2 regions of the Metallumcola ferriviriculae genome follow, and region 1 is predicted to be linked to the other one. Evidence: riboswitches for the same ligand, from Rfam matches in the RefSeq annotation. Region 1 holds a riboswitch; the other holds the start of a gene.

Evidence for each region. A riboswitch is a leader RNA that binds a small molecule or an ion and turns the genes downstream of it on or off. The one in region 1 is predicted to bind thiamine pyrophosphate.
Region 2: linked by a shared signal. The riboswitch ahead of thiS (sulfur carrier protein ThiS) and the one ahead of thiT (energy-coupled thiamine transporter ThiT) in region 1 are both predicted to bind thiamine pyrophosphate.

The regions. Positions count from the first base shown of each region.
Region 1 covers NZ_CP121694.1:1,680,801-1,691,530, forward strand. The annotation lists gene MFMK1_RS08490 (ABC transporter substrate-binding protein) at 1-875, shown strand, start outside; gene MFMK1_RS08495 (ABC transporter permease) at 963-1,658, shown strand; gene MFMK1_RS08500 (ABC transporter ATP-binding protein) at 1,661-2,392, shown strand; gene MFMK1_RS08505 (sulfite exporter TauE/SafE family protein) at 2,444-2,797, shown strand; gene MFMK1_RS08510 (thiamine diphosphokinase) at 2,800-3,450, opposite strand; gene thiT (energy-coupled thiamine transporter ThiT) at 3,504-4,091, opposite strand; TPP riboswitch at 4,087-4,189, opposite strand; gene MFMK1_RS08520 (Sir2 family NAD-dependent protein deacetylase) at 4,272-4,799, shown strand; gene rnhA (ribonuclease HI) at 4,935-5,381, shown strand; gene MFMK1_RS08530 (gamma-glutamylcyclotransferase family protein) at 5,418-5,843, shown strand; gene MFMK1_RS08535 (flavodoxin family protein) at 6,039-6,659, shown strand; gene MFMK1_RS08540 (glycosyl hydrolase family 18 protein) at 6,847-8,202, opposite strand; gene MFMK1_RS08545 (carbon-nitrogen family hydrolase) at 8,447-9,223, shown strand; gene addB (helicase-exonuclease AddAB subunit AddB) at 9,278-10,730, shown strand, end outside.
Region 2 covers NZ_CP121694.1:1,439,883-1,450,612, forward strand. The annotation lists gene MFMK1_RS07165 (DegV family protein) at 1-341, opposite strand, end outside; gene MFMK1_RS07170 (AEC family transporter) at 570-1,466, opposite strand; gene MFMK1_RS07175 (OsmC family protein) at 1,527-1,940, opposite strand; gene MFMK1_RS07180 (thiamine phosphate synthase) at 1,912-2,562, opposite strand; gene thiC (phosphomethylpyrimidine synthase ThiC) at 2,564-3,877, opposite strand; gene thiE (thiamine phosphate synthase) at 4,047-5,066, opposite strand; gene thiH (2-iminoacetate synthase ThiH) at 5,091-6,194, opposite strand; gene MFMK1_RS07200 (thiazole synthase) at 6,194-6,970, opposite strand; gene thiS (sulfur carrier protein ThiS) at 7,071-7,265, opposite strand; TPP riboswitch at 7,378-7,477, opposite strand; cobalamin riboswitch at 7,575-7,759, shown strand; gene MFMK1_RS07210 (ECF transporter S component) at 7,855-8,334, shown strand; gene MFMK1_RS07215 (AIR synthase related protein) at 8,324-9,079, shown strand; gene MFMK1_RS07220 (sulfurtransferase TusA family protein) at 9,205-9,450, shown strand; gene MFMK1_RS07225 (DUF362 domain-containing protein) at 9,571-10,692, shown strand.

The sequences.
Region 1 (10,730 bases):
GTTTAGCATATATAGTTTTACTTATTATAGTTATGGGACTATTCGCAGTAGGATGCGGGCAGCAGACTGCACCGCCGGCGGATACGGGAAAACAGCAGGCGGCTGATGAAAATGCAGGGAAAACTGATGACCAGGTTCTAGATAAAGAACTGCTGCTGGCGACTACCACCAGTACCTATGATTCGGGATTATTGGATGTGCTTGAGCCGGATTTTGAAGAAAAAACCGGTTATGATTTGCAAATAATATCTAAGGGGACCGGGGCCTCATTGAAGCTAGGGCAAAATGGCGATGTAGACGTACTGTTGGTTCATGCCAAGGATAGAGAATTAGCACTGGTGGAAGAGGGATATTTCATTAATCGCCACGATGTGATGTATAACGATTTCATTATCCTCGGGCCGGAAGAGGACCCTGCCGGAGTAAAGGGAATGACTAATGCAGTTGAAGCTTTTAAGAAAATAGCTGATGCGCAGCTAGAATTTGCTTCCCGAGGTGATAACTCCGGTACCAACATGAAGGAATTGGCAATCTGGGAAAGTGCGGCTATTGAACCTACCGATGACTGGTACCTATCCTTAGGGCAAGGTATGGGAGATACACTGCGAGTAGCCAATGAAAAGCAGGCTTATACCTTGTCCGATCGCGGAACCTACATTGCAATGAAGGATAAATTAAACTTAAAAGCATTGGTGGAGGGCGATCAGATAATGTTTAACCAGTATGGCGTTATGGCCGTAAATCCGGAAAAACATAACGGTATTAACGCTGAGGGTGCTGATGCTTTTATCCAGTATATGCTTTCGCCGGAAACCCAAGTAAAAATAGGTGCATATAAGAAGTATGGCGAACAGCTATTTACTCCGAATGCCTAGCAGATAATGGACATCCCCGCCGGAACCTATGTTATACTTATCTAAAAAGGTGCAGGTGGGGTTTCTTTATTGAAGGAGGTTGATGGGGTGGCCGAAATTTGGGCCGGATTGGCACAGGCTTTAACGTTAATTATGACACTCAACAAGGAACTATTGGGAATAATATTTTTGTCACTTTATGTTTCCGGGGCTGCTGTGTTAATCGCGGCAGCATTAGGTATCTCCATAGGTGCATGGATCGGTATTCGTGATTCTAGGCGTCTGCGGTGGTTGGAAAAGACAATTTACACTTTAATGGGACTGCCGCCGGTGGTGGCAGGATTGTTGATATACTTGCTTCTTGCCAACCATGGTCCTTTGGGGCCTCTGGATTTGCTTTTTTCTCCGGCCGCTATGATTATAGCGCAGACGGTGCTGGCCGTACCTATAATCACAGGACTTACTATGGTAGCGGTGAGGGATAAAAATTCAGAAGTTAGGGAAACAGCCGTTACTTTGGGTGCTTCCGCCAAGATGGTGGCTTTTACCGTTATTAAGGAGGCTAAACGGCCCATAAGTGGTGCCGTAATAGCAGGTTTTGGCCGGGTTATTGCTGAAGTAGGTGCGGTGATGATGGTAGGCGGTAATATTCAGGGTCATACTCGCGTAATGACTACGGCAATTGTTTTAGAAACACGCAAAGGAAATTTTGAACTGGCTATTGGTCTGGGTATTGTTCTTCTAGCATTAGCATTTATAATCAATTCCCTATTGTATACGGTTCAACGAGAGGGAGGAAATTAAACTTGCCTGCTTTTCAACTTGAAGGTGTTACTAAAGAGTTTAAGGGTAAATTGGTGTTGGATATCCCGGAGTTAGTGATTGAGCATGGCTGTATTTATGGCATTGTGGGGCCTAGCGGCGCTGGAAAGAGTACACTGCTGCGACTGCTGAATCTACTGGAAATACCGAGCACAGGTCGGATATTTTTTAATGGTATTTCCACTGACACAAATACAAAGTCTCGGCTTAACTTAAGGCGAAGCATGACCATGGTTTTTCAAAAACCAGTGTTGTTTGCCACATCAGTACTTGATAACGTAACATACGGCTTGACAGCACGAGGCATATCTAAAAGCACGGCCCGTCGGGAAGCATTTTATGCACTGGAAAAGGTGGGTTTGAAAGAATTTACCCAGCGTAACGCCCGTTCATTATCTGGTGGTGAAGCCCAGCGGGTTGCCCTCGCTAGAGCTGTAGTGCTTAAGCCTAAAGTGCTGCTCTTGGATGAACCTACATCCAACTTGGATCCTGCGAACGTAGCAATAATAGAAAAGATCGCCCGAGATTTAAACCGGGAACGGGGTACCACGGTGATGATGGTAACTCATAATATTTTTCAAGCTAAAAGATTAGCGGGAGAAATAATATTTATGTATCAGGGTCGGGCGGCGGAGAGTGGCCCAGTTGAAAAAATATTTCAAAACCCCGATGATAATCGCACTAGGGCCTTTCTTAATGGCGAGATGATTTTTTGAAAGCTTTTCACATTTGGTTGATGTGGTATTAGAATATTGCGGGGTGAGAAAATGCACTTTACGGCAATAATTTTGCTTGGATTGTTGGCAGGGGTACTCAGCTCGCTGCTGGGTATTGGCGGTGGGATAGTCTTGGTCCCCGGCATGATTTATCTATTGGGTTTGCCGGTGGATAAAGCAGTAGGAACATCCCTGGCCATTATTCTTCCCACTGCGCTGGTTGGTGTATACCGGCACACTACCTATGGCAACGTAGACTGGAAGGCGGGTTTGCTAATAATTGTCGGTTCAGTAACCGGGGCTTGGCTGGGGGCTTGGTTAAGCAGATTAATACCGGCGGAAATATTGAAGAAATTGTTTGCCGGGCTTATCGTTCTGGTGGCAATTAAAATGTGGCGTGGCTAGTTTTATGCGTGTGCTTGGCGTGTAAATATGGCCAGCAAGTCACCTGATGTAACTGATACTGAGGCGCAATTACCGCTAAGCTCATTACTGATACCTCGTGTTGTGCCCAGATGGATTGAAGCGTTATCCAGGGGATACTTCATTCCATCCAGGGTGACGCCGCTGACACATTCTGACAGGGGGAGGAGCGAAAGCAAATCGCCGGGTTCTCCCTGGATAGATAGATGTGTCCCCACTAAGCGAGCCCAGCCTGTGTCAGTAAAAATAGTTAACTGCAGACCTAATTTTTGGGCGGCGAGACACAAAAGAACGTTGGCAAGGGAATGATCTAAGCGGCTCCCTAAAGCGCCAAACAACAGAACTTTACTAAAACCTTTTTTTGTGCAGTAATGCAATGCCAATTCTGTATCTGTTTGATCCTTTTCCACGGGATGTTGTTGGATAGGCACACCCATTTGTTCCATGGAACGGCGGGCAGCTAAATTAATAGAATCCAAATCGCCCAGCAGCACGTGGGGTTGGATGTTCCAGCGGGTTAAAATACTTGCCGCACCGTCCACACAAACGATAAAGTCCGTCTCCATTATTTGTTTTTTATTTTGTTCCAGTAAGTCCAGATTGCCGTTGGTGATAATGGCTGCTATTTTATTCATGTTATCCCCTCGGGTACTAGTATAGTCCAATGTTTGATATTATAAAAGTAACTTCACTGAGACATAGGTTGCATTTCTTGCATAAAACCTTTTTGTTTGGTTAGGATGGCCATGACCGATACCGAAAGAACTAATTCAGGCAGCAAATATGAGCCGTTATAAATCAAGGAGTAAATCCAGACGTTCTGACCTACGGGTGTATATTCGGCAAAGAAAATTACGCCTGACAGTACATGTGCAAAACCTCTGGCTAGGGTGGCAGCGGTAATACCAAAGTAGAAATGCTTTCGCCAAAGGCCTGTCAGTCCCAACAAAGTAAACGCTATCGGATAATCTAATAGGGCTTGCATCGGGTAATAAATTTTAGCACCCAACAAGAGTTGGCCTACTCCGAATAACAGTCCGCCGATTAGACCGGTACCCGTCCCCCAACGAATTGCCAAAATAAATATCGGTATCATTTCCAAAGATACCGAGCCGCCCTGGGGCATTTCAAAGAGCTTCAGCATATTCAGTGCCATAGCCAAGCCAACCAACATTCCTGTTTCAACCATCATGCGTATGTTTTTCAAGGTTACTCCCCCTCGTATTTGCCCGCCAAAGTAAAACCACAGACCAACCAAGGCCTGCGGTATAACCATCTAAGGTCCGCTTCCCTCCGCTGGTATTATCCAGTTCAGGTACAAAGGGTCGGTGGCAGTAACCACTCTCTCAGCCAAAGGCTCCCCCAGCGAGCATAATGTAATTTTGTTTCTATCATAATACTATGGAGACGTTAATGCAACTATTACATCTTTCTTATTCTGTGATTTACTTGGGAGGTGTTTATCTTTAAAACTGTGGTTCTCACTGGAGCGGGGATTTCCCTTAGTGCAGGAATTCCCGGGTATGATATGCATTGGCGGGGCGTGCCATTAAGGGTCATGCTTACCCGGCAGTGGGCTAATGCACATCCAAGACTATATCGGGAGCTCTATCAAGAGATGCTTACCTGGATGGATAAAGAACCGACCAAGGCGCATTATGCTATAGCTAAAGCAGGGATTCCCGTGGTAACGGAAAATATAGATAGGCTTCATCAGAAGGCCGGGTCAGAGACGGTAATAGAACTGCATGGCAACCTAAAACAAGGAATAGCTTTACTGGGCGACCCAATTAGGAATTGGGAAAAGGCCAAAGACACTGTTGCCGCTGCAGATCATCTCCTGGTAATAGGTTGTAGTCTTGATGTTAAACCTGCCGGAGATTTGCCTAGTGCAGCTAGGGAGCAGGGTACTCAAGTTTCTATTATTAATGAGGACGCTGACCAGGCTGTTCCCGCTTGGTTGAAGAGGCTTAAGCTGACCTGAGTATCTTTCCAAAAAATGGTATGAAAAGCAGGACTTTTTATTTTTATTAGGGAATTATTAATATACGACCAATACACCAGGGTTTGAAATTGATAACAGGAGGAAAAGCCATTGACGGAGCAGAAAAAAATAATTATGTACACAGACGGCGCTTGTTCGGGGAATCCCGGACCCGGCGGATATGGAGTAGTGTTATTATATAAAGGCCACCGAAAAGAACTTTCCCAAGGATATAAGAATACTACAAATAACCGAATGGAAATGATGGCGGTCATTAAAGGGTTGGAGGCAGTAAAAGAGCCCTGTGCTGTAGATGTTTACAGTGATTCAAAATACTTGGTGGATAGTATTAATAAGGGTTGGGCTGCCCGTTGGCGGGATAATAATTGGATGCGTAATAAAAAGGAAAAGGCTTTAAATGTAGACCTATGGGGGAAATTGCTATCGCTTTTAGATAAGTACCAAGTAAGCTTTTACTGGGTTAAAGGGCATGCCGAAATTGAGGAAAACGAACGCTGCGATTTTCTAGCTACAGAGGCCTTAAAAAACTCTGATTTGTTGGAAGATACTCAGCCGACTTAAAGTTTTTTTCGTTGAGGGCTGCAGGGGGTGAACTGCATGAAGAAAGGGTATGTATTCGTTTATGGTACTTTGATGGACGGTTTCTGGAATTATGAAAAACATCTTAAGCCTCATGTAATTGGCAAATGGGAGGCATGGGTGTCGGGCACGCTCTATCATCTTCGAGAAGGATACCCTGCCCTATTGGAGGGTGACAATCCGGTTTATGGTAACTTAGTGCAGTGTCGACAGTTTGACAAAGCTATTGCCATCTTGGACCGGCTTGAAGGGTATCATGGACCCGGACATACCAATCTTTACGAACGAATCACCAAGGCAGTATTTCTTCACGACGGTGAGGTTTTTGAGGCATTTACCTACGTGTATAGTCCTGCCCGCCTTCATGAGGTAGAAAAATTTGGGATTTTAATCCCCAGTGGCAGCTGGCGTGAATACATAGAAGAGAGAAAGGCCGTAAAGTAATAAAGATTTCCCTGGCCCCGTTTAATACGGGCCAAATTTATTTAGATGACTTTATTTTAATGGAATGATGCAGGAAGAAAGATTCTTTTCAAGAAAATATAGTTTATACATTAGTGGTTATGAAATTAATTGTAGCATTTATGGACCAGTCATTATAATGATTAAAGCAGACAAATTTCGGAGGGAGGAATTCAAATGAAAATCGTTGCTATTAACGGCAGCCACCGTAAAGGTAAAAATACGGCAAAAATGTTGGAAACGGTGCTAGAAGAAGCGTCATCACTGGGGGCTGAAGTAGAGTTAATGGAGCTTTGCGATTATGACATTAAGCATTGCTTATCTTGTAATAAATGTCTTCGCCGACCTGAATGCTCAATTAAGGATGACGATATGGCTCCGTTGGGGGAAAAGCTTTTGGCTGCAGACGGGATTATTCTGGGGTCGCCTGTATACTGGCATAATGTCACTACCTTGATGAAAAACTTTATGGACCGGACACGTTATATGCATATGACAGCTAACCTGTTAGGAGGAAAGGCAGGTGCTGCAGTAACCCATGCAGGGCTGCGTAACGGTGGTCAGGAAGCATGCCTGGCAATAATGGAGAATTTCATGAAATCCCAGGGATTGTTGGTGGTTGATGACCGCAACGCCGATGGCGGCATACTCAGCGCCGGCGCTACAGGAACCATGCTTGCCGATTATCAGGACGGGAAAGTAAGTTTTCGTAAAAGTGTAGAAGAGGATGAAATAGCCATATCCGCTTGCAGGCAGATAGGACGCAATATGGTTCATTTATTAAAAAGATTAGACTGATAAATCAAGCGCCCCTCATAAAGAGGGGTGCTTTTGCCAATAAGTGACAAGTAGTGACAGGTGGTGCCTGACACCCAATAAGTGACCCAATAAGTGACACCTCAGACAGGTGGTGCCTGACACCAATAAGTGACAAATAAGTGACACCTGTAGTTTCTGACATCGGAAGCGTTGTCTTTCTGTTGTATCATTGTTTTTGGAAGTATTGATCAATTACGGGCCAGTATTTAGGATCTTCCATACCAATCCGCCAGATACCGATACCTTTAATATTATATTTTTTGACCAACTCTAATTTGTGTGACAAGCTGGAGGCATTTTCAAACCAGACCTGATGTTTTTTGCCATCTTTGTCCCAATAAATATAGTAAGGTGCCTTAGCTTCATTATCCCAACGAATTTTTTGTTGTGACGTTGCTAAAGTTTGCTGGGCAAGGGCGTAGGAAATATACTTTGGTGACTTGGAGCCTTGGGTCCAGTCAAAGCCGTAAGCAGGTATCCCCATAAAAATCTTGCCTGCTGGTATTTGAGTGAGAGCATAATTGATTACTTTTTCTACCCAGCCAACCGACGCAATAGGTCCGGGGTCGCTGGCATAACCATGTTCGTCGTAGGTCATCAGCACCACGGTATCTGCGTACTTTCCGATGGCCGCATAATCAAACGGACCTGACCAGGAGTTGGACCGGTCATCCCGGGTTTTGGCAGGCACCGAAATCGTAATTGTATATCCCAATGGTTTTAAGGTCTGATACATCTCCTGCATCAACTTGGAAAAGTTGTCTCGGTCATCCATACGAAAGTATTCCATATCCATGTTAATACCGTCAAAATGGTATTTTTCTAGAATATTTTCTAAATCATTAATGAAGTGAGCACGGCCTTTTTCTGTGGATACCATTTCATGGGCTAAATTTCGGCTGGTGGCGGAACTGCCATATAGCAGATTGTGTACCACTGCCAGCACCTTAATTCCTTTATCATGGGCTGTATCAACTATCTCTTTAGCCTTCATGGGCTTAAAGGCGGAAGTCCCGGACTTAAATAATTCGACATGTCCGGAGCCTTTTGCTGCATCTAAGCGGAACCAAAAGGGAGCAACCCAGTCAATGCTATCAGCTTGCTTGACCAGAGTATGGTAAGAGCTGGGCAGGTATCCTTCATCATTAGTATAAAAGGATAAAACTTCTTTGGACTTGTCTGTTGTTTTGTTAGCGAAATTATTTTTCTTACTTATAACTTGACTATTTCCCATGGTGTTGGCTGCCTCATTTAAGGCATTATTTTGGTGCTTGTCCGCTTTGCCATTAGGAACTGCTTCTTCAGGCGAACTCTCCTTGGGTGGGCTGTCCAGGTCTTTAGTATCCTTGGATGCGCTGTCTGTGTCTTTAACACGTATGTCAAGCGAATGATCAATTTTTATAGGATCTGTCGTCTGGCTGGCCTTTGGGCTTGGTGTATTAACTACCCCGATAAGTGCCGTTGTGCATCCGGTAATTAACAGTAATACTATCAACAACAGTAACCAACTTAGTCTATTCAAATTATCTCCCCCTCCCCAACTTTGAGATTAAATCGCATACTATCCATTTTAACTAACAACAACCCATATTTCATGACCAAAATAATGACAGAAGCAGATGATGTTGACTCTTCACCCATATGTTGGCAAGCTTACTGTTGATGGTACGTTACTTCTTTGCAAAAATAGCTATAATTGGTTAACATTGAGATTAAAGCAAGCAGAATTCAGCATAAGAAATTAGAAACATCGGAGGTGATACCTGATGAAGGTGACAGTAATTCAGATGGATGTGGCGTTGGGGAACCCGGAAATTAATCGTAAAAGGGTATCAGAATTGATTGGCAGTGCCGTTTCCGGTAGGGGACAGGTAGTGGTGCTGCCGGAAATGTGGAATACCGGTTATGCGTTGGATAAATTAGATGTTATTGCTGACAGAAGTGGTGAACCGAGCACCGGTTTGCTGCAAAGTTTGGCTAGGGAGCATAAGGTTGACATAATTGGTGGGTCCGTATCGAGTAATGAAAATAGCAAGTTTTTCAATAGAGCATTGGTGGTGAACAGTCAAGGGGAATTAGTGCACACCTACAATAAAATTCATTTATTTAGGTTAATGAAGGAGGAGCAGTACCTGCACCCGGGCAACAGAAATAAACCATTTGACTTGGCAGGGGTGAAGTGGGGGCTTATTATTTGCTATGATTTGCGTTTCCCGGAATTAACTAGAAAGCTAGCTGTAGACGGGGCGGAAATCCTGGCAGTACCAGCTGAGTGGCCAAAGGTGAGATTGCATCATTGGCGCAGTTTGTTGATAGCTCGTGCCATAGAAAACCAACAGTATGTGGTGGCAGTCAATCGAGTGGGTTCTGATGGAAAGAATGTTTTTGGTGGTCACTCCATGGTAGTGGATCCTTTGGGTGAGGTGCTTTATGAGGCTGGTGAGCAGGAAGAGGTCTTTACGGTAGATATTGACATTGGTAAAGTAGCCGAGGTAAGACAGGCAATTCCAGTTTTTTCTGACCGCTGCCCAGACTGCTACTAAAGCGGGGTTGGCGAAGGAACGAAAGAGTAAGTGTGAAATGGGGGCGGTAGAGATATGTCTGTGACATTCATTCTTGGACGAGCTGGAAGCGGCAAGACGCATTTTTGCTTGGAGGAAATCAAAGAAGAACTTTTACAAAATCCTGAAGGACCGCCACTGATTTTTTTGGTACCGGAACAGGCAACCTTTCAGCTGGAACGGGAATTGATTAATACGCCCGGATTAGATTGTTTCGCCAGAGTACAAGTATTGAGCTTTCGTAGACTGGCTTTTCGAATTTTTCAACAGACCGGCGGTATGGTTCGCCCGCATATATCGGAAATGGGTAAGCGAATGCTGATTCGGTCGGTCTTGGCAAAGGAAGCAAAAAACCTAAAGTTATTTTCCCACTTGAGCGGAGACTTTGGTTTTTGTGATACGGTGGCCAGTTCCATCAGCGAATTTAAAATGTATGGGTTGGCAGCAGAAGAGCTGGAATGTGAGGCTGCTGCACTAGTAGATAATGTTGCCAAGAAATTATTAGCCGATAAACTGCATGATATGGCCATTGCCTATCAAGGTCTAGAAACAGCGCTGGATGGCCGCTATACTGACCCCGACGATTACATGCGTTGGGTGGCTGAAAAAATGCCTGAGTCGGATTTGATTCAGGGAGCGAAGGTATGGGTAGATGGTTTTTCCGGGTTTACGGTTCATGAATATGCTGTATTGGCTCAGTTGTTTTCCTCAGCAGCAGTAGTAAAAATGGCTCTTTGTTTACCCCATTGGGCCGCAGCTGATAAGTTAAGTGAACATGATATATTCTACCCTACATGGAGAACTTACCAGCAGTTATTAGCTTTATCTGCAGAGACTGGTGCTGCTGTAGAAAAAACGGTAAAACTGGAGGGTAAACCGCCTCGTTTTAACAACCCTTGGCTCCAACACCTCGAAGCGCAGCTTAGTTGTTGGCCGGGAGAGCAGAAAGAGGGGCAGCCTCAGGGAATTCGGGTGACCGGGGCAGCAAATCGGCGAACAGAGATTGAAACCGCCGCGCGGCAGATGATTGCTCTTGCCAGGGATAGGGACTGGCGCTGGCGGGAAATGTCAGTCATGTGCCGTGGCCTGGAACCTTATGCAGATCTGGTAAGAACAATCTTTAAGGATTATGGAATTCCTTTCTTTATTGATAAGAGCCAAGGGGTGGCTCATCACCCCTTGGTTGAATTGCTGCGCTCATCCATGGAAACGGTGGCTTCCAATTGGCGTCACGAGGTAGTTTTTCGCTGCTTAAAAACCGATTTGCTGCCTTTGGATAGAGAAGAGGTTGATAGATTAGAAAATTATTGCCTGGCCTGTGGAATTGAGGGCAGCCTGTGGACCATGGAGCATCGTTGGCAGTATATTGCTGAGCTTGACTTAGAGAATAATGTTGCAGCAGTTAAGTCCCAGGAGGATTATCTGGCAGACATCAATGAATTGCGTGATAAAGTTAGGGCTTGTTTTCAACCATTGGCTCAGTTTAGCA
Region 2 (10,730 bases), 240 kb from region 1:
ACAATGTGAATCTTTGCTTTCAGCTTTTCCTTGGCCAACTGGGCTGAATTAATGGTGCCGCTCAAGCTAGAGGAAAGATGGATGGATATAATTTCTGAATAGTGTTCCAGTAAATCTTTGTAAAGAGTGGTGAAGTCAGCTGGAGACGGTTGGGAAGAACGGGGTAGTTCCTTACTCTTTTGCAGTTTGTCGTAGAATTCATCCGACTGGATGTCTACTCCGTCCAAATATTCTTTGTCGCCAAACAATATGGTCAGGGGCATCACCTGGATATTATCTTTGGCGGCAACCTGTCGAGGAATATCTGCAGTACTGTCGGTAACCAAGGCAATTTTTCGCATAAAAAAGCTCCTTCTCGAATCTGGTTTATTAGCTTATTTATAACATACTCGGGCCTAAAAGTACAAATATTTCTTTAATTGGCAAATAGTATCCATTATCCATTTTCACGGCAGGGCAGCTAAGGGGTCAGCGCTCACGTAGAGTGAGCGAACGTTGTTCGACTGAAGGCAGCAAAGCTGTTAAGTCCCTGCCTGCGCCGGGGGGAGTGGTGCCATTTCCCTTAGTGTTCAAGTGATTAGATTAAGCAGGATACTTAGAGTGATTATGCTGAGAAGTGTACTAACAAAGGTGATTGAAGAGACCAGCTGGGGTTCACTATCGTACTGGAGGGCGTACATGGTTGTGATAGCTGCAGAAGGCATGGCCGCTTCCACGATCATTACGCTGCCCAATAACGGCTCCACCGGAAGCATTAATACTATCAACCAGGCAATAGCCGGTGATAAGAGAAGGCGAAAGAGTAAAGCCACAGCACTCTTTTCCCAGTGAAAATTAGCTAACTTAATCTCTGCCAATTGCAATCCCAGTACCAGCATGATGGTAGGTATAGCCGCGTCGCCCACCATTTTAATAGCTTTAAAGATGTTTGCCGGCAGGGGCAGTGCCCAGTACTGCCAGGCCAGCCCGGCAACGGCGGCATGGACGATGGGCATTTTCAGGACTGACAGCAGGGAAGTTTTAATATCAGATTTGCCCTTGGCGGCGTAATAGATGCCAAGGGTGCTCATGATAATGGTATGAAAGACCATAATTGCTACCGCATACTGAAAACCCTGTTCACCGAAGGCAAAAAGAACTATCGGGGCCCCCATGTTGCCGTTATTCATAAAGGCAGAAGATAATATCAATGCGCTGGTGGCTGCAGCATCATAATGCTTTAAGCGGGCGAACAGTTTTACCAATACAATTAGGGACACGGATAGAAGTGTACCGTAAATGACTATATGCAAATATGTGCTGCCTAATTGGGTCTCATAAAAAGTACGAAAAATCAGTGCTGGGGTCATTAGATAAAGTGCGGCTGTAGAAATAGATTTTATATCCAGCTTAAAGGATTTTTGTGCCGTATAGCCCGCAAGAAACACCAGAAATACCGGTAGTACTACTTGAAACAATATTGACATATTAAGTTGCTCCTCTTCCCAAAACTAATAACCGACCCGGACAGGCCGGGTCGAATGAAATCAAGGATTAATCTGATACGAGTATTCAACTGACGCCGTTTTATTAAGCATATGCAGGACACTGCAGTATTTTTCCTGGGTTAAGTCCACAGCTCGCTTCACCCGGTCTTCAGATAGGTTTTCGCCCCAAACTCGATAAACCATTTTGATTTTGTTATATACTTTAGGATGTTCATCTGCTCGGGCAGCTTCAATTTCTATTTTAAAATCTGTTACGTCTAAGCGCATTTTTTCAAATATAGACACCACATCTATTCCAGAACATCCACCTAAAGCTACCAATACCACTTCCATGGGGGAAGGGCCTTTTGCTTGATATTCTTCATTTAATGTGGGGTCTAGGAGAATTTTATGCCCTGAAGGAGTCTTGCCTTCGAAGGCCATATTACCTTTCCATTGTACTGTTGTTGTCAAGAAGATCATTCCTCTCTGATAGGGGTTTTAAGCGCTGTTTTAGCGCCCCGGCTGCTTGGCCTGGATTAGGGGCTGTTAAGATATAGGACATTGCTGCGATTCCATCGGCACCTGCTTCCAACAACTCTTCAACATTATCTGGCATTATTCCTCCTATCGCAACCACCGGAATATCCACCCTGGCCTTAATTTCTTTTATTAACTGAAGACCTTTAGGAGATAGTCCGGGTTTACTGGCGGTGTGGTAGATATGGCCTGCCAAGAGGTAGTCAGCACCGTTAGCCGCGGCAAACTCCGCCTCGGAGGCTGAATGTACTGAGACGCCTAACTTCTCTGAGAAGTTACGGCATTCTTGGGTAAACTGAGCAAAATGATGAAAGCCGTCATGATACCCTGCGGCCCCCGTCTGCTTGGCCACAAGCAAATTGCCGTTGACGATTAAAGGTATGTTTAGTTTACCCAAGCGATACTGTAATATTTTTGCCAGCGCTAGTAGTTCTGCGTCCGGCAGGTCTTTTTCTCGCAGTATCACCGCATCAACGCCGCCTGCTGCGGCGTCCAAAATGCAGTCAAGAAAATTTCTGTTTTGCACTAACAAGCGGTTGGTCACCAGGTAAAGCATGCTAAGTATCTTCCCTAAGAATATTTACATTTTTCCCCTGCATAACCTTATTCATATTACGCATAGAGCACATTTTACCGCACATGGTACAGCTGTCTTCATGCTCCGGTGCAGATTCAGCCCGGTAACGGCGAGGCTTTTCAGGGTCGATGGCCAACTGAAACATTTTATCCCAGTTTAGTTCCTGCCGGGCCTGACTCATTTGATAGTCCCACTCCTTGGCACCCTTGATACCTTTTGCAATATCCGCTGCATGGGCGGCAATTTTAGTGGCAATGATACCTTCTTTCATATCATCAAGGGTAGGCAGGCGCAGGTGTTCTGCCGGGGTGACGTAACACAAAAAATCTGCTCCGTGGCTGGCAGCGATTGCCCCGCCGATGGCGCTGGTGATATGGTCATACCCCGGAGCTACATCGGTAACCACTGGGCCTAATACGTAAAAGGGGGCACCGTGGCAGAGCTTTTTCTCCAGCAGCATATTGGCCTGGATTTCTTTTAAATCCATGTGGCCAGGACCTTCGATAATTACCTGGACGTTTCTTTTCCACGCTCTGAGTGCTAGCTCACCTAACACCATCAATTCTTTAACTTGACTGGCATCGGTGGCATCATTAATGCTCCCCGGTCGGCAGGCATCCCCTAAGCTTAGTGTCACATCGTATTTTTCACAGATGTCCAGCAGGTCATCAAAGTACTCAAAGAAAGGATTCTCCCGGTTGTTTAATTCCATCCACGCATATAATAATGACCCGCCCCGGGAGACGATGTGGTTAAGCCGCTTGTTTCTCTTGAACACTTCAACAGTTTCCCTGTTTAGCCCGGCGTGGACGGTCATAAAATCGACGCCGTCTTGGGCGTGTTTTTCCACTACTTTGAGAAACTCCTCTACAGTAATATCCTGAAGTTCCTTGTCATAAAAGCCTACCGCATCATAGACCGGCACCGTACCAATGACCGCCGGGGACATTTCTACCAGCCGCTGTCTAAACTCTTCTGTCTTGCCGAAAGAGCTTAAATCCATGATAGATTCCACCTGCATGGACAGAGCAGTACGAACCTTTTCCAGTTCTACTTCAATATTGCAGCAGTCTTTAGAAATACCCAAGTTCACATTAACTTTGGTGCGTAGACCTTGGCCTACGCCGTGGGGGTCTAGGCTATGGTGATTGATATTTGCGGGGATAGCAATTTTACCTTCTGCTATTAAATCTTTTAGAGCTTCTTTGTTCATGTTTTCTTTTTCGGCCACAATGGCCATTTGCTTAGTGATAATTCCTTTTCTAGCAGCATCCATTTGAGTAGTATAATGCATTTCATCGTCTCCCTTATTATGGTCTCACTTCTGAAAAACGTGATAACGTGGCGCTGACACGGCGTAGCGTCGGTACGCACAGAGGTGTCACTTATTTAACATTGTGGTGCCTGACACCAAGGATACCAAGTGTCACTTATTGTGGTGCCTGACACCACGTGTCACTTATTTATTCTAGCGCACTGTGAAGGGCAGCCACCTTTTGCTCAATTGAGTGGGCGCCTGCCAGTTCTGATATAATGGCGAAACATTTACCGCCGTGCTTTTTTACCTGGGCGATATTTTCTTCCTTGATTCCGCCGATGGCTACATGGGGAATACTGATATTTTCTGCTACCCATTCCAGATATTTCAGACCGCCTGATTTTTCTAAGTTTTTCTTGGTGTTAGTGGAGAATATGGGACCAACGCCAATGTAGTCTGCACCGTCTGATACTGCTGCCTTAGCCTGGTCGGGGTTGTGGGTGGATACCCCTATGATCATATTGCCTGCGATTTGTCGCACTTTTTTTAGCGGTAGATCATCCTGCCCGATGTGTATACCGTCAGCAGTCACTGCCAGGGCAATATCCAAGTCATCGTTGACAATAAAAGTGGTACCAGCTTCTAGTGTCAGGCGGCGTATGGTCTGACACTGGTGATATTTTTCCAGCTTGGATTTTTCTTTTTCTCGGTATTGGATGACTGTGATTCCAGCAGCAATCATTTCCTTTGCTAAATCTACATTGGTTTTTCCGGTGGCAAAAGTCTCACCTGTGATACCGTAGATACCATCAAAGACTACTCTCTTTAAAGGAAAGTTTTTTTCCAGTTGATAAGCGCTGAAGCGGAGAGTTTCGTAGACTTTGGATTGCTGGTTATATCCCAAGATTTTCAAGTGTTCTTCGATACTTCTAATACCCTCTTGGATACGCTTAAAATTTCCTGTCACTAAATCACTGATATTTCCTTTATTGTCCCAGGTGGTGGCAGCAGATACACTTAATCCTATATCCCCGGCAGCATTCCGATAATTTGCCAGGCGGGGATGGCTAAAACTCTTGCGTATCCGGTGTCGCAGTTCTCTCAGGGAATTAGTGGTGTCAGGATTTTCAATAATAAACCGGGAGATATCCTCTAAAACTCTAACACCTTCCGCTACCCTGTTGATATTGGCATCAATAATTCGGTAATAATTCAGTTTACACACCTCGCTTAATTCGGCTAGGTTTTACTAAAAACTCATCCAATCCTTAGAAACGGGTTGATAACCCTTGGCCAGTATGGCTTGTTTCATTTTTGCAACATTTCTATTATCAGCTATTTCAAACTGTCCTTCACCCTTATCTTCGGAACTATGTCCGCCTACTTCCGTGCTTACCCCGGCGGACATTTTAGTAACGCCCAGAGGTATTAAATGGTCTCGGTATTCCTGCCGTTCCCTGGTGGAAATGGTTATACCGGTGTAGGGAAGAAAGATGCGCAGGGCAAGCATAATTTGTACCAAGCTTTTATCATTGACCGGGAAGATATCTTGGAAAGTTCCCGCATGAGGACGGATGCGGGGCAGTGAGACACTTACTGCTACATCGGGATATTTATTTTGTAGGTAATCGGCATGGAGGCCGGTGAAAAAGGCTTCTTTACACCACTCATTTAATCCCAGCAGTGCCCCGATATTTACCGAGCGTATTTTTGCCCGGCATGCTCGTTCCGGAGCATCTAGTCTAAAGCTGTAGTTTCGTTTGGGTCCCGCCAGGTGTACCTTATCGTAGATACCTTCGTCGTACACTTCTTGATAGACGGTTAAACTATCCACACCGGCATCGATTACCTGGCTGTATTCCTGTTCTGTTAGAGGATAGATTTCGATGCCCACGGAGTGGAAATGTTTTTTTAATATCCCGGCAGCCTTTGCTATGTAGGAAACCGGTGATTGAGCTGGGGACTCTCCTGTTAAAAAGAGGATATGTCTTAATCCAGTAGCGGCAATGGCTTTGGCTTCCTGTTCTATTTCTTCCGCGGTGAGTTTTTTTCTTTTAATACGGTTGCCTACATTAAAACCACAGTAAGCACATTTATTGATACAATGGTTAGCAATGTACATGGGTGTAAATAGGAGAATTGCCTTGCCGAAATGCTGCAGGGAAAGCTTTTGTGCCTTCTCTGCCATGGATTCCAGGTGCTTCTCCGCCTGAGGAGAGAGTAGTGATAAAAAGTCATAGGCATTTATTTTATCCTTGGCGAGTATCCGCTCAATATCTGTTGTTGTGATACTACTGAAGAAAGAATTAAAATCAAAGTCCTTGTGTGCCAAATAATATTGATAAAAGCTCATTATTTGTCACCTTCGAAGAGAAAACCGGTTAGGGGAGAGGAGGCTTGGGCGTATCGAGTTTTTGCGCCCATCTTTGCGAGATAACCCATACGACCAGCTTTAACTGCTAAAGAAAAAGCTTGGGCCATCTTTACCGGGTCAGCAGAAGTGGCAATGGCAGTATTGACCAACACCGCTGAAGCACCCATTTCCATGGCCTCTGCTGCGTCTGACGGTTTGCCCAGCCCAGCATCGATAATAACCGGCACCTCAATTTCATCGATAAGAATGCGTATCAGTTCCTTGGTCTTTATGCCGCGATTGGTACCAATGGGTGCACCTAGCGGCATTACCGCTGCTGCACCCGCTTCTACCATTCTTTTTGCTGCCATTAAATCAGGACTCATGTAAGGCAGTACTTTAAACCCTTCTTTAGCGAGAATTTCCGTAGCTTTGATGGTTTCTTGGTTGTCAGGCAGCAGGTACTTATTATCGGAAATAACTTCGATTTTCACCCAATTTCCCGCCCCCAATGCCCTGGCTAAGCGGGCGATCCTTACCGCTTCATCGGCATCCCGAGCACCAGAAGTGTTGGGAAGGAGAATACATCCCTTGGGGATATATTCAAGAATATTGTCCTCATCAGCACCGATGTCCACTCTGCGCAGTGCCATGGTGACAATCTGGGTTTCACAGGCATTAATTACTTTAGGTATAATCTGCTTACTGGGAAATTTACCTGTGCCGATTAATAGACGGCTGTTTAATTCTACGCCCCCGATAGAAAGAGGGTCCATATGATCAACTCCTTTTTATAACAGTCAAAAAGCCTTAACTAAAAAAAGCGTTAACTTTGGGGAAGGCATCAACTCAATAAGGTTTATGCCCGAAATTGACCTAGCCTCCTCCTACAAAACTGATAATTTCTATTTTGTCTTCGGCATCAAGAATTACTTTCTCAAAGCGTTGTGCAGAGATAATTTCCTGGTTTACTTGTACTACAACCCGTTCCGCATTTATCTTGAGTTTTTTTAACAGGGCGGAGATAGTGGTACCTGACGGAATATTCATTTCCTTACCATTGACTATCATACTATACCTCCTTTGCTTAAAATGAGTTGCACCCTCCTGCGTCAGAGCAATATTTAATACAGGTTGTTAAAATGCGATAAAAAAAGAAAAAACCTGCTGTAGAAAAGCAGGTATAAAAGATTTCAAGCTTCCCTACGGTAGTACTAACTACATCAGGTTAAAGGGTTAGGAAATATTTCCTTCTCAGCCAAAGGGCACCCCCAGCGGTAGTATTTAATTTTATTAAATTATATCCTGAAAGTAAGGGGCTTGTAAAGAAAGTTAGTTAACTGGCAGGAAAATTTTAGTTTGTGTTGAATTTTCATTTAAAGTTTAATAAGACTTATTGGTGCCCGTCATGGGAGAATAGGGAAGTTCGGCCTAATATTTAGGTAAAGGACGCGGTCCCGCCGCTGTAGTAGGGTTACGAAAGCTCCGAAACCACTGGTTTTGCCGGGAAGGGGAGTGATTAGGCAGCCCTGAGTCAGAAGACCTGCCAATAAGTGAGATTTTAAGCCCCCGCGGAAAGGGGTGATGGAGTTTAGGATGATGGAAAAGTCCTTGGGAAACCAGGGGCTTTTTAATTTTTTTAAAACGAAGGGGGATTTATATGTTAACCAAAACCGTCACTCGTGTTGGTATTTTTGTAGCATTAAGTGTTGTAGGTGCGTTTTTAAAGGTTCCCAGCCCTACTGGAACCGTGGCATTTGATTCTGCGCCGGGGTATTTTGCCGCTGCAGCCTTCGGCGGTGCTGAAGCAGCACTGATTATATCCATCGGTCATCTAGTATCATCTGCTTTAGTGGGCTTCCCGTTGTCATTACCGATTCATTTCCTTATTGCCGTACAGATGGCGCTGTTTGCCTATCTTTTTGGGTTTTTAGTACGTAAAGTGAACGGTTATGCAGCGATAACTTTGACCACGCTGGCCAATGGAATCCTGGCGCCTCTTTCTTTGGTACCTATGAACGGGTGGCCTTTTTTCGTGGCCATGCTGCCCCCCCTGTTGGCAGCTTCCTTTGCGAATGTTTTGTTGGCGTACATTATTTATAAGTCCGTGCGGAAAGCTGGTATAGACGTTGCCGGATAATAAGCGGGTGCGTGATTTAACCCTGGTGGATTTGGGTCAGCAGACTTTGATAATAGGATGTGATTCTACCGGGGCTGTAGGCCCAAAATCCGGTGATCAGCTGCAGGTGAGCGGGGAACTGCTGGGAAGAATGATAGCTGTTGTTCCTATAATGGAAGTAATGGCCAGCGGTGCTTTACCTGTGGCTATTATAGACACGTTGAGCGTGGAGATGCATCCTACCGGGGAAAATATCCTTAATGGCATCAAGAAAAGTATTGAGGAAGCTGGGCTGCCGCTATCACTTATTAATGGCAGTACGGAAGAAAACTTTCCTACCAGTCAGACCGGTATGGGTGTAACGGTGGTGGGCGTTGCCGAGCGGAATGATTTGAGAATCGGTTCTTCAGTGGATGGGGATATAGTTTACTTAGTGGGTAAACCTTTGGTGGGTGCGGAAGTGCTTGATAAGCCGCGTCTTGTCGCCGGTATCAAGACCCTGCGTTATTTACTGGAAGTTACAGAAATACATGAAATCCTGCCGGTAGGTTCTAAAGGTGTTGATTATGAACTTAAACTGTTGGCGATAACCGCCGGATTATCTTTTGAATATCTTCTTGGCGCCGATAAGGTAGACATGCAAAAGTCTGCCGGCCCGGCAACATGTGTGCTTGCTACCGGAGAAAGGGAGGCTGAAAGGTATTTAAAGGAATTACATTTACCGGTAACCCCCATTGCAATACTTAAACCCGATATAACGTTTTAAATGAAAGGCCGTTATTGATTTGCGGCCTTTCATAATTGTTAAAGACTATTGGGAAATGGTATTATAATGGTAATTAATGATTTGTAAAATAAAATTCAAGTTTTAAGTGTTTTAGGAGGAGACTAATGCAATTTGACCGGGAAATTGACCTTAAAGGTGAAGAATGCCCAATGCCATTTGTGAGGAGTAAACTGGAACTTGAAGAGATGGAGCTGGGGCAGGTGCTGCGGGTAATTGTGGATTATTCGCCGGCAGTGGATAATGTGCCTAAGAGCCTAGAAATTCAGGGGGAAAAGGTGTTAAGTGTAAATAAGATCAATGATACTGATTGGGAGATTATAGTGAAGAAGACGTATGAACCTGGTAATTAATATGGGATTTTTTAATGTACGGGAAATTATGGGGTATGGATAATTTTCTATTAGATGCCGAGAGGCATGAAATGTTTTTGTTCAGAGGGGGTGTTGCGTATTTTACGGGGAGGAGCATGGATGGATAAACTTTACGTGATGTATGGGGATCAAGCCGAAGAAATGGCCGTTAAAATTATGTCTGCTCTAGATGTTCAGCAGGATATTGCCCAGCTTGGCAGGCAGAATCCCCTGATCGGTATCAAACCTAATCTGGTGGTTTCTCAACCGGCACACTGGGGTGCTACTACCTCGCCGGAGTTAGTACGGGGTGTAATAAAGTACTTACATGAATATGGCTACAAAAATATAATTATTTTGGAAAGTGCATGGGTGGGAGATAATACTGAGGACGCTTTTCGGGTTTGCGGCTACAAGGATATCAGCGAGGATTTTGGGGTGGAACTGATCGACCTGAAAAAAGATAAAGCCCAAGAACTTGACGTAGAGGGTATGAAAATAAATGTATGCGGTAAGGCTTTAGGAGTAGACTACCTTATTAATATGCCGGTGCTTAAAGCACACTGCCAGACAAAAATGACCTGTGCATTGAAAAACCTAAAAGGCTGCATCCCGGATAAAGAAAAGAGACGCTTTCACACCATGGGACTTCACCGACCTATTGCTGCATTGAATAAGGTTATAAAGACAAATTTGGTAGTGGTAGATGGCATTGTGGGCGACCTCACTTATGAAGGGGGTGGTAACCCGGTGCAGATGAACCGGGTAATTGCCGGTACGGACCCGGTGATGGTGGATACATATGCAGCGGAATTGATAGGCTACCAGGTTGATGACATTCCTTATATAGGTATGGCGGAAGAATTAGGTGTAGGTTCTGCGCAATTAGTTAGGGAAGATATTGATGAATTGAATTGCCTTGGTGATGCGCCGGCAGTAGGAGAAATTTTGGCCAGCCAAGAGGCGGACCGATTAGCTTACTGGGTTTTGGAGCAAAAGGCCTGCTCAGCTTGTTACAGCAGCTTAATTCACGCATTGCAGCGTCTTAAAGATAAAGGCAACCTGGAACAGTTAACAGAAAAGGTTTACGTCGGTCAGGGATTTAAGGGGAAGGAAAAGAGTGGTATCGGTGTGGGTACATGTACAGGAAAGTTGACTAAAAATGTGACCGGATGTCCGCCTACTGCTAAAAATATTGTTTCTTTTTTGGAAGCATATTTAATGGCAGGGAACCAAAGTTAGGTAAAAATATTTAAAGGATTTATTATTCTTATCAAGAA